Regions from separate parts of the Geodermatophilus maliterrae genome, predicted to be linked through region 4. Evidence: predicted binding sites of a transcription regulator. Region 4 holds the regulator's gene; each other region holds the start of a gene.
The links. Region 4 encodes LexA, which represses DNA repair genes until DNA is damaged. Its sites were predicted from a motif close to TCGAACANNTGTTCGA; they were not measured.
Positions count from the first base shown of each region.

Region 1: dinB (DNA polymerase IV) is a predicted target of LexA. The motif match lies at 1,514-1,529, and genes of this name have one in related genera.
Region 2: ABQ292_RS18610 (HNH endonuclease signature motif containing protein) is a predicted target of LexA. The motif match lies at 1,365-1,380, and genes of this name have one in related genera.
Region 3: dnaB (replicative DNA helicase) is a predicted target of LexA. The motif match lies at 2,170-2,185, and genes of this name have one in related genera.

Region 1 covers NZ_JBFNXQ010000080.1:284-3,761, forward strand. The annotation lists gene ABQ292_RS19890 (SCO2097 family morphological protein) at 1-149, opposite strand, end outside; gene dinB (DNA polymerase IV) at 273-1,463, opposite strand; gene ABQ292_RS19900 (hypothetical protein) at 1,719-1,928, shown strand; gene ABQ292_RS19905 (cupin domain-containing protein) at 1,946-3,385, shown strand; gene ABQ292_RS19910 (ferredoxin family protein) at 3,405-3,478, shown strand, end outside.
Region 2 covers NZ_JBFNXQ010000069.1:1,471-4,948, reverse strand. The annotation lists gene ABQ292_RS18610 (HNH endonuclease signature motif containing protein) at 1-1,211, opposite strand, end outside; gene ABQ292_RS18605 (DUF4190 domain-containing protein) at 1,919-2,149, shown strand; gene ABQ292_RS18600 (helix-turn-helix domain-containing protein) at 2,286-3,140, shown strand; gene ABQ292_RS18595 (VOC family protein) at 3,137-3,478, shown strand, end outside.
Region 3 covers NZ_JBFNXQ010000069.1:18,817-22,294, forward strand. The annotation lists gene dnaB (replicative DNA helicase) at 1-2,070, opposite strand, end outside; gene rplI (50S ribosomal protein L9) at 2,861-3,316, opposite strand; gene rpsR (30S ribosomal protein S18) at 3,319-3,478, opposite strand, start outside.
Region 4 covers NZ_JBFNXQ010000032.1:4,623-8,100, reverse strand. The annotation lists gene ABQ292_RS11830 (hypothetical protein) at 1-385, opposite strand, end outside; gene ABQ292_RS11825 (LysM peptidoglycan-binding domain-containing protein) at 576-1,202, opposite strand; gene lexA (transcriptional repressor LexA) at 1,502-2,296, shown strand; gene ABQ292_RS11815 (hypothetical protein) at 2,342-3,466, opposite strand; gene ABQ292_RS11810 (phosphatase PAP2 family protein) at 3,432-3,478, opposite strand, start outside.

The DNA of each region.
Region 1 (3,478 bases), on a different contig from region 4:
AGCACCAGCAGCGCACCGAGCTGCAACTTCCGCCGGGCCTTGAGCCTGCGGTCACCCGTGCGGACGGAGGAGGCGAACTTGGGATCGTCGTCGACGAGGGCGCGCTCGATCTGCTCCAGCAGTCGCTGCTCGTGCTCGGAGAGCGGCACCGAGACCTCCAGGTGGGCGGAGCCAATACCGCCGGTCTCTACCCGGCGGTGACAACGAGGATACGAGCCGATTGCGGGGTGCGAAAGGCGAGTGCGCCGCGACCCGCCGGGAGGTCCTCGTGATCACTCTCGCGGGGGGCCGTCGCGCACCCTGCGGTCGCCGTCGCGGTGCAGGAGGGTGGCCGGGCGGACGGCGCCGGCACCGAACCGGCGGGCGGCCCGGTCGGCGGCGAGCTCGGCGTCGCGGCGACCGTGCTCGCGGGCACCGAGCTCGAGCTGGCGGGGTGCCGACCCCGCCTCCACCAGGCGCTCGGCGCGCACGCCGACCAGCCGGATCCGGGCCCGGTCCAGGCCGAGGGCGTCGAAGAGGGCGCGGGCGGTCTCGTACAGCTCCTGCCCGACGTCGGTGGGGACGCCGAGGGTGCGGCTGCGGGTGATCGTGGTGAAGTCGGCGAAGCGGACCTTGATGCTCACCGTGCGGGCCAGCCAGCTGCCCGCGCGCAGCCGGCCCGCCGTCCGCTCGGACAGCCGCAGCAGCTCCCGGTGGACGACGGCGGGGTCGTCGACGTCGGTGCCGAAGGTCTCCTCGTGCCCGGCCGACCGCTCCGGCTCGTCGGGCACCACCCGGCGGGGGTCGCGCCCCCAGGCCAGCTCGTGCAGGTGGCTGCCCGCGGCGTGCCCCACCGCGCGCTGCAGCGTGCGGGCCGGGACGTGCGCGAGGTCGCCGACGGTGCGCAGCCCCAGCCGCAGCAGCACCTCCTCGGTCTTGGCGCCCACGCCCCAGAGCGCGCCGACCGGCAGCGGGTGCAGGAAGTCGATGACCTCGGCCGGGCGGACGACGAGCAGCCCGTCGGGCTTGGCGCGGGTGGAGGCGAGCTTGGCGACGAACTTGGTGCCGGCCACCCCGACCGAGCAGGTGATGCCCTGCTCGTCGTAGACCCGGGCGCGCAGGTACTCGCCGATCTGCGCGGCGTCGCCCAGCCGGCGCCCGGCCCCGGCGACGTCGAGGAACGCCTCGTCCAGCGACAGCGGCTCGACCAGCGGGGTCACCGACCGGAACAGTGCCATGACCGACCGGGAGACCTCGGCGTAGAGCGCCATGTCCCCCGGCAGCACGGTCGCGGTCGGGCACAGCCGCAGCGCCCGGGCCGTGGGCATCGCGGCGTGCACGCCGTAGGCCCGGGCCTCGTACGTGGCCGAGGTGACCACCCCACGGTTGCCGGCCCCGCCCACGACCACCGGCGTGCCGGCCAGCTCGGGGCGCCGGCGCACCTCCACGCTGGCGAAGAAGGCGTCCATGTCGACGTGCAGCACGCTGCACCCCTCCGCCCGCCCCCGCGACGGCGTCACGCACACCCCTTCCCTCGAACACGTGTTCGGACCGACCGGAGGAGGGTAGCGGCCCGCCCGGGCACCCGGCGCGTCATCGGGGGGGGTGTCGTCCGAGGTGCCGTGGCGTGTCCCGAAACGGCTGGTCGGGGCATGTGTGGCGCGGCGCCGATCGAGGTAGGTGGGACACGACCGACCGCCGTCCGGCGGACGGTCCCCATCCGGATCCGGAGGAGCTCGATGGCGCTCGACGACGACGACATGACCAGCGTGGAGGGTCCGGCCGACAGCGGCGCGGGCGAGGGCACGCCGGGCCACCAGGACGGCGGTGCCGACGGTGGCGCGGACGGCGGCGCCGGCCACGGCCCGGCCGACGGCGGTGCGGCCGGTGGCGGCTCGGACGGTGGGGCCGACGGCGGTGCCGACGGCGGCGCGGACGGTTCGGCCTGAGCCAGGACCCGACCGCCGTGGGGCCGGGTGGGGGTGACCTCCGCCCGGCCCTGCGCCGGTGCACGCACCTCGATCCCGAGGTCTTCGCCGCGCAGCACTGGTCCCGCCGTCCGCTGCTGGCCCGCGCCGAGGACACCGGGGAGTCCTTCTCCGACCTGCTCACCCTGGCCGACGTCGACGAGCTGCTCTCGCGGCGCGGCCTGCGGACCCCGTTCATCCGCATCGCCAAGGACGGCGCCGTCGTCGACCCGAAGCGGTTCACCACCTCCGGTGGTGCCGGCGCCGAGATCGCCGACCAGGTCTCCTCCGACGCCGTGCTGCGGCTGTTCGCCGACGGCAGCACCGTCGTCCTGCAGGGCCTGCACCGGCTCTGGCCGCCGCTGATCGAGTTCGCCGACCAGCTGGCCGCCGACCTGGGGCACCCCACGCAGGTCAACGCCTACGTCACCCCGCCGTCCTCGCGCGGGTTCAGCCCCCACTACGACGTGCACGACGTCTTCGTGCTGCAGGTGGCCGGCGAGAAGCACTGGCGCATCCACGAGCCGGTGCTGCCCGACCCGCTGCGCACCCAGCCGTGGAACGACCGCGCGGCCGCGGTGGCCGCCGCCGCGGAGCGCGAGCCGGTGGTCGACGCCGTGCTGCGCCCCGGCGACGCCCTCTACCTCCCCCGCGGCTACCTGCACTCGGCGGTGGCGCTGGGGCAGACCAGCGCGCACCTGACCATCGGCGTCCACCCGGTCACCCGCTGGGCGGCCGCCGAGCAGGCGCTGGACCTGGTGCGGGTGCTGGCCGCCGACGACCGGGAGCTGCGGCGCTCGCTGCCGGTGGGCCTGGACCTCGCCGACCTCGCGACCCTGCGCGACGACGTCGCGACCGTGGTGGGCGCGCTGAAGGAGTGGCTGGACCGGGTCGACCCCGATCAGGTGGCCGACCGGGTGCGCGAGCGGACCTGGGGGCAGGTGCGCCCCGAGCCGGTCGCCCCTCTGGCGCAGGCGACCGCGGCCGCGGCGCTCTCGCCCGACACCGTGCTGCGGCTGCGCCGTCGGCTGCGCTGCACCCTGCGTCCTGCTCCCGACGACCCTGTCTCCGGCGACCGGGCCTCCGACGACCGGGCCTCCGACGATCGGGTCGTCCTGCTCGGCGGCCGCCGCCGGCACGAGTTCCCCGCCACGACCCGGCCCGCGCTGGCGGAGCTGCTGGCCGCCGGGGAGCTCAAGGTGGCCGACCTGCCGGGGCTCGACGCCGACGACCGGCTCACCCTCGCCCGGCGGCTGGTCACCGAGTCGGTCGCGGTGGTGGCCGACGCCTCCCTCCCCGGCGGGCACGGAGCGGGCGGGGCGGTCGACGGCGTCCCCGCCACCGCCCCGGAGCCCGGCCCGCACGCTCCCGGCGCCCCGGCGACGGACGCCGGCGGGGACGATGGGGAGCGTGCCGACGCCCTCGGGACCGGGTCGTGAGCCCGCTGCCCTGCCCCGGGTGAGCGCCGCGCCGGCCGATCGTCCCGGCGGGTCGGTCCCGTCCGCTGCCCGCGTGGGCCGGCTGGACGCGAC
Region 2 (3,478 bases), on a different contig from region 4:
GGGCCAGCGCGGCTGAGGACCTCCGTGCCATCGGACCGCCAGGTGTGCCAGATGCTCGTCCCGGGATCCCGGCTGACGGAGAAGCCGCCTTCGTGACAGGCGGTGTGGTGCCGCTCGCAGAGCAGTGCGCCGTTGTCACAGGACGTCGGCCCGCCGTGCGCCCAGTGCACGACGTGGTGGACGTCGCACCACTCGGGTGATGCGTCACAACCGGCGAAGACGCAGTGGCCGTCGCGGATCTCGACGGCCCGGCGGATGGCTGCGGTGGCGGTGCGCTGGGCCCGGCTGACGTCGAGCGGCAGCCCGTCCGGTCCGGTGACCACCCGTACGACGCCCGCGTCGCAGGCCAGGCGCCGTGCCGTCTCGGGGCAAATCGGTCCGGCCCACCCCAGCGAGCCCCCGGAGACGCCTGGTGCGCCCCGTGCGGCGCAGAGGGCCCGCCAGTCGATGGTGACCCGGACGTGCGGCCGCTCCCCGCGGACGTCGGGCAGCGAGCCGCCGTCCAGTGCGCCGCGGGCCAGGGCGACCAGCGCGTCGGCCTGGTGCTCTGCGTGGCTCCGGGTGTCGCCGGCCGGGCGGTCGCCGTTCATCAGCGCCGCCAGGGCGGTGTGCAGGTACTCGGCGCCGACCGGGTCGAACTCGCCGCGGACGTGCACGCGACCGTCGAGGCCGTCGGCCATGCTGAAGCGGCGGCGGACGTCGGCCGCTTCGCCGAGCGTGCCGTCGGGGTCGATCCCGGCCACCCAGCGCTTCACACCCTGCTTCGTCTCGTGCGGCGTCGTCTTCCGCGCGAGGTCCGCGAGGATCACGTCCGTCTCGGCCAGCTCGATCCCCGCCTCGGCGGCCTTGGTGACGCGGCCCGGCGTCATGGCGCGGGTGATCACCCTGGCGTGGGCGGCAGTGATCTCCCCGGCGGCGAAGGCTGCGGCGGTGGCCGGCAGCTGCTCGATCCGCCGGCCGGTGGACACGATCGCAGTGGCCTCCTCCGGCGCCAGCCGGCAGCTGCCGCGCAGCCAGCTCTTCATCGAGGCGGCGCCGTCGCGCCGGTACGCCTCGCGGCGGTCGGCCACCCGCACGGCCGACGTGAGTGCGGCGGCCATCCGGTTGGCGACGGTGCTCAGCTCACCGACGAGGTCGAGCACGGCGTCGTCGGTGAGCTCGGCGAGGTCGAGTGCGGCGAGTTCGTCGAGAGCCGAACGGAGCTCGGACACGCACTCGCCTCCTTGTCCCGATCGGCCTCCTGACACCCCCACACTAAGGCGCGGGTACGACAGATACCGCAGGTCAGAGCCGAGTTCTCTGGTCGTTCCCGTGTGGACTGACGCACGCCGATCCGCTCGGGTCAACCGGTCGGACGAGCCGGGTCGTCCACTCGTTCGATCAGCGGTCCGGCGAGCACCGGGGGACACGAGGAGACAGGTGACCGAGGCGCCGCCGTCGTCCTGCCCGGCACCGTGCCCTTCGAGGGCGGGGTCGGCGGAACCATCCGGCGCACGCTGCTGCGCGACCACGACGTCCACACGCTGCTCCGGCTGCCGACACCCCGTGGACCGAACGCCTCTGACATGGTCAGAGCACTGAGCGGCGTTTCTGCGGGAACGCCGTCCGGGCGACCTGGCCCCTCGGAGTGGCGTGGCTGGTCCGGCGACCCGCCGGCTCGTACCGTCCCTGCTGACCCGGCGTCGGGCGCCGGACCTCCGGCCTGCGCCCCGACCGGGGGATCGACGGCCGGGCATCGACGACGGGGGCGGACGGACACGACCCAGTGGGACGTGCAGGGCTCCGGTGCCGGTCAGCAGGGCTGCCCGCCCACGGGCACCCGGGCGCCCCGGCGGCCTACGGACCGCCGCAGGGGCCGTACGGACCGCCGCCCGGGCACCCCGGCACGGGGTACCCGCCGCCCTACGGGTACGGCTTCGTGCCGCGGCGCACCAACGGGTTCGCCGTCGCGTCGATGGTCCTGGGGATCGTCTGGGTCTACTGGATCGGCAGCGTCCTGGCGCTCGTCTTCGGCTACGTCGCGCGCAGCCGGATCCGCGAGCGCGGTGAGGCCGGCGACGGCATGGCGATCGCCGGCATGGTGCCCGGCTGGATCGGTGTGGGGTTCTTCGGCCTGGTCCTCCTCGCGGGCATCGCGGCCGGGTCCTGAGCCCGCACCCGCCGGTCCCGTGCCCGTCCGCCGACCTGCTCGGTGCACGTCCGCGGAGGTGCACGTCCGCGGCGTGCACGCTCGCGGTTCGCGGTGACGTCTGGAGCGGGGGCTGCCGCGCTGCCATCCTGGGCCGGTGACCGGTGAGTCCGTGGCGCACCGGCCCCCGCCGGCACTGGGCGGACTGGTCACCCGCGCCGTCGGCTACCGGCACGAGGGGATGCCGCCCGGCGTCCACCGGGGTCTGCCCTCCCCCGCCCTGACCCTCGTCGTCACGCTCGACGAGGCGCTGGACGTCGCCGCCCACCCTGATCCGGCCCAGGCGCCGGGCCGCTACGACGCGCTCCTCGGCGGCCTGCACACGGCGCCGGCGCTCATCCGGCACCCCGGCCGCCAGGCCGGCCTGCAGCTGGACCTGACGCCGCTCGGCGCGCGCCGGCTGCTGGGCATGCCCGCCGGCGCGCTGGCCGGCCTCGACTGCGACCTGGACGACCTCCTCGGGCGCGCCGGCGGCGAGCTGGTCGAGCGGGTGCGGGCCGCCCGCGACTGGCCGGCCCGCTTCGCCGCCGTCGACGACGTGCTGGGGCGCGCCGTCCGCCCGCGGCCCGACGCCGCCCCCGAGGTCGCCGAGGCCTGGCGGCTCACCGTGGCCGGGAGCGGGCGGCTGCGGGTGGCCGAGCTCGCCCGCCGGGTCGGCTGGTCGGAGCGGCACCTCACCGCCCGCTTCCGCGCCGAGACCGGGCTGGGCCCCAAGGAGGCGGCCCGGGTGGTCCGCTTCGACCGCGCCCGCCGGGTGCTGGCCGCCCGCGTCGCGGCCGGGGGGCGCCCCGACCTGGCCGGCCTCGCCGCCGCGGGCGGCTTCGCCGACCAGGCCCACCTGACCCGCGACTGGCGGGCGTTCAGCGGCCTGTCCCCGCTGCGCTGGCTGGCCGCGGAGATCGGATTCGTCCAAGACGGCACCGCAGCCGTCCCGGGAGGCTCGGCGGCATGACAGCTCCCGTCCCCACCGTCTGGCCCGCCTTCCGCGCCGACGACGCCCCCGCTCTCATCCGCTGGCTGGTCGACGTCCTCGGCTTCGAGGAGACCCTCGCCGTCCGCGACGGCGACCTGGTGGCCCACGCCGAGCTGGCCTGGCCGCCCGGGGGCGGGGTGATGCTCGGCTCCGTCCGCGACGACGGCGGCTGGCCGGTCCGGCCCGGCGCCACCGGCGCCTACCTGGTCACCGACGACGTCGACGGCGTGTGGGCGCGGGTGCAGGCCGCCGGCGCCGACGTCGCCCGCCCGTTGCAGCAGACCGGCCACGGCGGGGAGGAGTTCTCGGTGCGCGAC
Region 3 (3,478 bases), on a different contig from region 4:
CCAGTCCTCGTCCGACAGCGTGCCGGCGCGCATGTGGTGCAGCGGCACCTTCGCCTCGGCCGACAGCAGACGCATGGTGATCTCGTGCTTGCTCATCTCGAGCGAGAAGATGACGGCCGGCATGTGGTGCTTCACCGTGGCGGACCGCGCGATGTCCAGCCCGAGCGTCGAGTTGTGCGTCGGGATGAAGGTGCGCCCGGCGAGGAACAACGAGTCCGCGGCGTCGACCTGGATGCACCGGACCGGCACGCTCGCGACCGGGCGCACGTCCGTGACGAAACGGACGCCACGGGCGGTGGACGTGCGCGCACCGCGCTCCTTGTGCTCGAGCTTCTTGCGCTCGAGTCGGAAGACCTCGTCGTCGGTGCTGAAGGTCAGCGTGTAGCAGGTCGACGGTGCCTCGCTCCGGCCGCGGACACGCTTGGCGCTCATCCGCACGCGGTGGCCGAGGCCGGCGATCAGCTCACGGGCGTCCTCGGCCAGCCGGCGGCTGGTGACGGCGAACTGGACCGCCCCGCTGACGGTCACCGTGCCGTCGGTGTCGAGCAGGCCGGCCAGCAGCGCCCGGCGCTGGGCCACGGAGGCGCGCAGGTACGCAGTGGGGATGTGCTTGTCGTCGATGACGCCGAGACCCCGGAGGAGGCCCTCGACGGTGCCGTGGTCGTCCCGGCAGGTCTGACACCGGGCCATCCCGCTCGACGGGCCCCCGCAGTCCCCACAGGTCGCCTGCAGGCCCACGCCGCCGCTGGCCCGCAGCCGGCCACCACAGGTCTTGCCGCACGTCTGCACCTGTGCGGTCCTCGGCGTGACGAGCTCGCCGCACATCGGGCACGGCCGTGCCTCGAGGCCCGGGCGGGCGGGCAGCCGCAGGGAGTGCCGCCGGTCGACCCCCGTGGGGACGACCACCAGGCCCTCGCCCTCGATGTAGCTGGCGATCTCCGGGTCGTTGCTCGTGTACTCGGCAGCCGCCGAGGTGCCGTCACCCAGCCAGATGCCGAGCGCGTAGGGCGGTACGGGCAGGTCGGCCTCGGGCAGGTCGAGCGGCGCGGCGTTGACCACGGCGTGGTCGAGCCGCCGGTCGGCCGTCGCGCAGCGCACCGTCCGGGCCAGCTCCTCCGTCGTCCGGACGCGGGCCTCACCGCGCTCGCCGAGCCGGCGGGCGGCGCGGTCGGTGGTCAGCCACTGGTGCTGGGCGTCGGCCACGATGACCGAGCCGTCGGAGAAGTGCACCTCGTAGCAGGGGCGGTCGGTCATGACGTCCGTGGCGGCGACGACGGTCGTCGGCCGGCCGTCGGCGCCCAGCACCCGGTCGCCGACCCGGACCTCGCCCATGGTCGTCCAGCCGCCGGGCGTGGCGATCGGGGTGTCGAGCGCCAGGGCCTTGCCGACACCGGGTCGGGCGGCGATGACCACCATCTGGCCGGCCTGCAGGCCGTTGGTGAGCTCGTCCAGGTCGCGGATCCCCGTGGGGACGCCGCGGGCGGTGCCGCCGCGGGAGGCGATGGCGTCGAGCTCGTCCATCGTCGGCTGCAGGACGTCCTCGAGGCGCGAGTAGTCCTCGCTCATGCGCTTCTCGGTGACGTCGTAGATCTCCTGCTGCGCGCGGTCGACGATGTCGTCGACGTCGCCGCGCCCGCCGGCCGCGCCGTAGCCGAGCTGCACCACCCGGGTGCCGGCCTCGACCAGCCGCCGCAGCACCGCCTGCTCGGCGACGATGGCGGCGTAGTAGCCCGCGTTGGCCGCCGTCGGCGTGGAGGCGATCAGGGTGTGCAGGTAGACCGCGCCGCCCATCTTCGACAGCTGGTCGGTGCGGTTGAGCTCGGCGGCGACGGTGATCGCGTCGGCCGGCTCACCGCGCCCGTAGAGGTCGAGGATGCAGTCGAAGATCACCTGGTGCGCCGGCCGGTAGAAGTCGGCGCCGTGCAGCACCTCCACGACGTCGGCGATCGCGTCCTTGCTCAGCAGCATGCCGCCGAGCACCGACTGCTCCGCCGCCACGTCCTGCGGCGGCTGCCGGTCGTACTCCGGCGCCGTCGCGGACGGTCGGCTGAAATCGTCGGCCACCGCCACGGGAAGCCCCTCCTTCTCTCCACCGGCGCACCCGCAGACAGACCCCGGTCGGTGACCGGGGTCTGGTGGGGGAAGCACCAGGACTGCTGGCACGCACGCTCGAACGCGTGTTCGACCGCGAGGCTAGGTCGGGGTGCCGACAGAAACCGCACCCGTGACCGCCGGGGAGGACGTTAGGAAGCGCAGCCGGGCCCGTCCAACACCGCTGTGGGGCGCGTTCTGCACAACTTGTGGACAAGTCGGTGGACACACGCGTGTCGACATGTGGAGACGGCGGGGGACGGAGCCGCCGCGTCGTCCCCGTCCCCCTCCTGACCTGCGCGGAGGCCACCCACCGGGTGTGGACGGGAGAAAAGTGGGAGAACTCGCGGGATCGGGGCCCGGCGTGTCACGAACCGTGACCCACCGGCCCCGGCGGTCACACGTCCACAGGCCGACCTCCGGCGCGGGACGCGGCGCCGGGAGACGGCTGGGCGTCGTCACCGGGCCTGCGTGACGACGCCTCGGCGCATCCCGACGACCGACCGACCCGGCCGGGCGCCCGGTGTCGACGTGTGGCGGCACCACGGGTCCGGAGAGGGCCGCAGGACGACGACGGCGCCGCGAACCGCCGGGACCGGTCCACCGGACCGGAGACGCCGCGAGGGGCGCCGGACGGGTGTCCGACGCCCCTCGACGGGCGGGTGGCCTCCTGCGGGTCCCGCCGCGAGCTCGCGAGCGGTGGGGCAGGGCGGCCCCGTCCCGAGGCTCACCCCGAGCATGCGAGGGGTGAGGAGGACGGGGTCCTCGCTCAGCCCGCGACGACCTCGATCGGCAGCGAGGCGGTCACCTCGGGGTGCACCCGCACGGTGACCGTGTGCTGGCCCGTGGTCTTGATGCTGCTGGGCAGCTCCACCCGGCGGCGGTCGAGCTCCGGGCCGCCGGCCGCGGTGACGGCGTTGACGACGTCGGCGGTGGTGACGCGGCCGAACAGGCGGCCACCCGCACCGGCGCGCGCCGGCACGCGGACCGTCAGGCCCGTGAGGCGCCCGGCCACGGCCTGCGCCTCCTCGAGGGAGCGCACCTCGCGGGCGGCACGCGCCCGGCGCAGCGAGTCCACCTGCTTCTCGGCACCGCGGGTGGCGACGATGGCCAGGCCGCGGGGCAGGAGGAAGTTGCGGGCGTACCCGCCCTTGACCTCCACCGTGTCACCGGAGGACCCGAGACCGGTGACCTCCTGCGTCAGGATCAGCTTCTGGGTGCTCATGGTCAGCGCGCCGTCGAGGTGTAGGGCAGCAGGGCCATCTCACGGCTGTTCTTGACGGCCGTGGCGACGTCCCGCTGGTGCTGGCTGCAGTTGCCGCTCACGCGGCGGGCGCGGATCTTGCCGCGGTCGGAGATGAACTTCCGCAGCAGGGTCGTGTCCTTG
Region 4 (3,478 bases):
CGGCGCCGTGCCGGCGGACGGCGCGGAACGCGCGGCGGGCCGACGCCACCGCGGTCATGACCACGGTCGCGTCGGGTCGGGACGCCGGACCCTGCCCGCCACCGCCGGCGCCGGCCGCCGCCACGACGGCCGACGCCACGACGGCCGGCGCCTCGGCGGAGGCGAGGGCGAGGTGCCGCTCGGGCAGCCGCACGGCCGCGAGGTCGACCCAGGTGGACTCCCCCTCGGCTCCGTCCTGCCACCGGACCTGCGCCTGGCAACCACCGGTCTCGTCGTGCCGCCAGCCCAGCATGGCGCCGGGCGCCCACGTGCCGTCCAGGCAGACCTCGACGTCCTGCGGCGAGCGGAAGGCGACTGCGGCCCGGCTGTTCACGGCTGCTGACACGCCCTCGACCGTAGGTGCCGGACCGGCTCCCATCCGTGAGCGACCTCGCGCGGAGGGTTGACGAACCGGACGCGGCAGCCTCGTCCAAGTCTGCCGGGACGGGGCCGGGGCACCGCGCGCACGCCGCGTGCCTCCACGAGGGTCGACGCGGCGCCCACGGTCGACGCGACACCCGGGGTCGGCGCGGCGCTCACGGCAGCTGGAGGACCTGGCCGGGCACGACCGCCGAGTCCTCGAGGTCGTTGAGCTCCTCGATGGCGTCGACCACGACCCGCACGTCCTGCCCGTCCCCGGCGAGCTCGCCTGCGATCGACCACACCGTGTCGCCCGGCTCGACCACGACGCTGCTCTCCCCCGCCAGCCGCAGCCCGCCGTCGCCGCCGGGCAGCAGGGGCGAGATCCACGAGCCCAGGGCGACGGCCCCGCCCAGGGTGAGCGCGGCGAGGAGGCGCCGCCCCCGACGGGTCAGCCGCGCAGGGGCCGGCGACGGCGCGCACCCGCCCCGGACCGGGCCGGTGGCGGTCCTGGAGCGGAGCGGCCGCCCACTCGGGCGGGCCGGGTCGCGGCGGGTGGGCGGCGCCTCGACGGCCGGACCGGCCCCGCCGGTGCGCCCCCCGGGGACGGCCGGCCGGTCGGGGACGGGCCGCAGGTGCCCGGTGACCCGCGGTCCGGAGCCCGGCAGGGCGGCCCGCACCGCCGGCCAGGCCGAGCGACCGGGAGCCGCCGCACCCCCACCGGCCCCCGATCCGAGCAACGGCCGCCACGGGACCCGGACCGTCGCGTCGAACTGCAGCACGTCCTGCCGCACGCTCCCCATGACCACTCCTCCTCGTCGAGCCCACCCGGTCGAACAGGTGTTCGATCGAACGCCCGTACGATTCCTACCGCACGCTCCCGATAGGGGCGACCCGACACGTCACGCGGTTTCGAACACACGTTTGAAGTACCGGCGCCGAGGCGCTACCGTCCGTTCAGCACCCGTCCGCCGTCGCCCCCGGGCGTCGTGGGGGTCACGGCCCGCCGCGGGTCCCGCACGGGATCGGCAGCCGGACCGGGGCACCGCGGGCGGAGGGCAGGACACGAGGGCTGTGGCGGCACAGTCGGCGAGGAGGAGACGTGGCGGGCACGAGCGGGACCGGCCAGCGCACGCGCACCGGTGGGACGGCGACCCGGCGCGGCGCGAAGGCCGGCGCGGCGACGGAGACCCCGGACGCGGCCGACCAGGCCGGCGCGGTGCGGACCTTCCCCGACCGCACGGAGGCCGGCGACGGCCTGACCCAGCGGCAGCGCAGGGTGCTCAAGGTCATCCGCGACTCGATCGAGCGCCGTGGCTACCCGCCCTCGGTGCGCGAGATCGGCGAGGCCGTCGGCCTGTCCTCGGCGTCGTCGGTCGCCCACCAGCTCTCGGTGCTGCAGAAGAAGGGCTGGCTGCGGCGCGACCCCAACCGCCCCCGGGCGCTCGACGTCCGGCTCCCCGGCGAGACGCCCGCCGAGACCGGCGCACCCGCGGCTCCGGCTGCCACGGCCGACGCCGGCGCACCCACCTACGTGCCGCTGGTCGGCCGGATCGCCGCCGGTGGCCCGGTGCTCGCCGAGCAGGCGGTCGAGGACGTCTTCCCGCTCCCCCGCGAGCTGGTCGGCGAGGGCACGCTGTTCATGCTGCGCGTCGCCGGCGACTCGATGGTCGACGCGGCCATCTGCGACGGCGACTGGGTGGTCGTGCGCCAGCAGCCCACCGCGGAGAACGGCGAGATCGTCGCCGCGATGCTCGACGGCGAGGCCACGGTGAAGACCTACAAGCGTCGCGACGGGCACGTGTGGCTGCTGCCGCACAACCCCGCCTACGAGCCGATCCCGGGCGACGAGGCGACCGTCCTCGGCCGCGTCGTGACGGTGCTGCGCCGCGTCTGACCGCTGCTCCGGCCCGACGGCCGTCCCGCGCTCGCGGGGCGGCCGTCAGCCGTTCCGGGGCGGCCCGGGCGCGTCGCCGGCCGCGGGGCGCCGCCGGAGCAGCCGCCCACCGATCCAGACCAGCGCCGTCGCCACGGCAGCGGCGACCAGCCCGGCGGTGACGGGCGGGACACCGCCGCTCCCGTCGGAGAGCAACCCCGGCAGGGACGGGTCGGCGGGAGGCGCCGTCGACGACGGCGCCGTGGCGGCGGGGACGGGGACCAGCGTGACGTCGCCGGGGACGCCCTCGCCGGCGACGAGCAGGGCACTGCCGTCCGCGGTGAAGCTGACCGCCTCGCCCTGCGGCGCGCCCGGCAGCGCGACGCGCACCGGCTCGCCGGCCAGCGCGCCGGGGACGTCGGCGCCGGCCAGCGGCCACACGTAGGCGTCGGTGTAGGTCCGCAGCGCGATCCGGCTGCCGTCGCGGGCGACCGCCCCGCCGGTCACCAGCAGCTGGCCCGCGCGCCCCACCGGGCCCCCGGGCGTACCGGTCAGCGTGAAGGTCACCGTGCCGACGTCGGCCAGTCCGACCGTCCCGCCGTCGACCAGCGCCGTCGCCGGCCGGTAGACGTGGCTGGCACCGAGCACCTCCTTGGTCACCACGTACGGCGTGCCGTCGGGGGCCAGCAGCAGCGCCTCGGCGTCGTGCGGGCCGTCGGGGTAGGTCATCCGGTACAGCGCCGTCGTCCCGTCGGGGCGCAGGGCGAGGAGCGCGACGGTCGCCCGGGTGGCGTTGTTGTCCCCGGTGTCGGCCAGCCAGACGGTGCCGTCGGCGCCGACGGCGAGGTCCTCGGGGTCGTAGGGGTCCAGCGGGGCGGTGACAACGTCGACGACCTGGCAGGTGCCGTCCAGCACGTACACGGTCACCTGATCGCCGCCGTCGACCATCGCCAGCATGCGGTCGCCGACGTCGACCAGGCCGGAGAGCTCCGCCAGCCGCGGGTCGCCCACCTGACAGCGGGTCGACGGGGTGGCCGGCTCCTCGGCGCCGGCGGGCGGCGCGGCTCCCAGCGTCAGGGCGAGCACCGGGCCGGCGAGCGCGGCCGCACGGATCGGGCGGGGACCCCGGCGGCCGGGGACGGGCCGGCGGCCCGCGTCAGGGCTGCGCGGGTGGACGGCCGGCTCGGGCACTCGCCCAGCGTG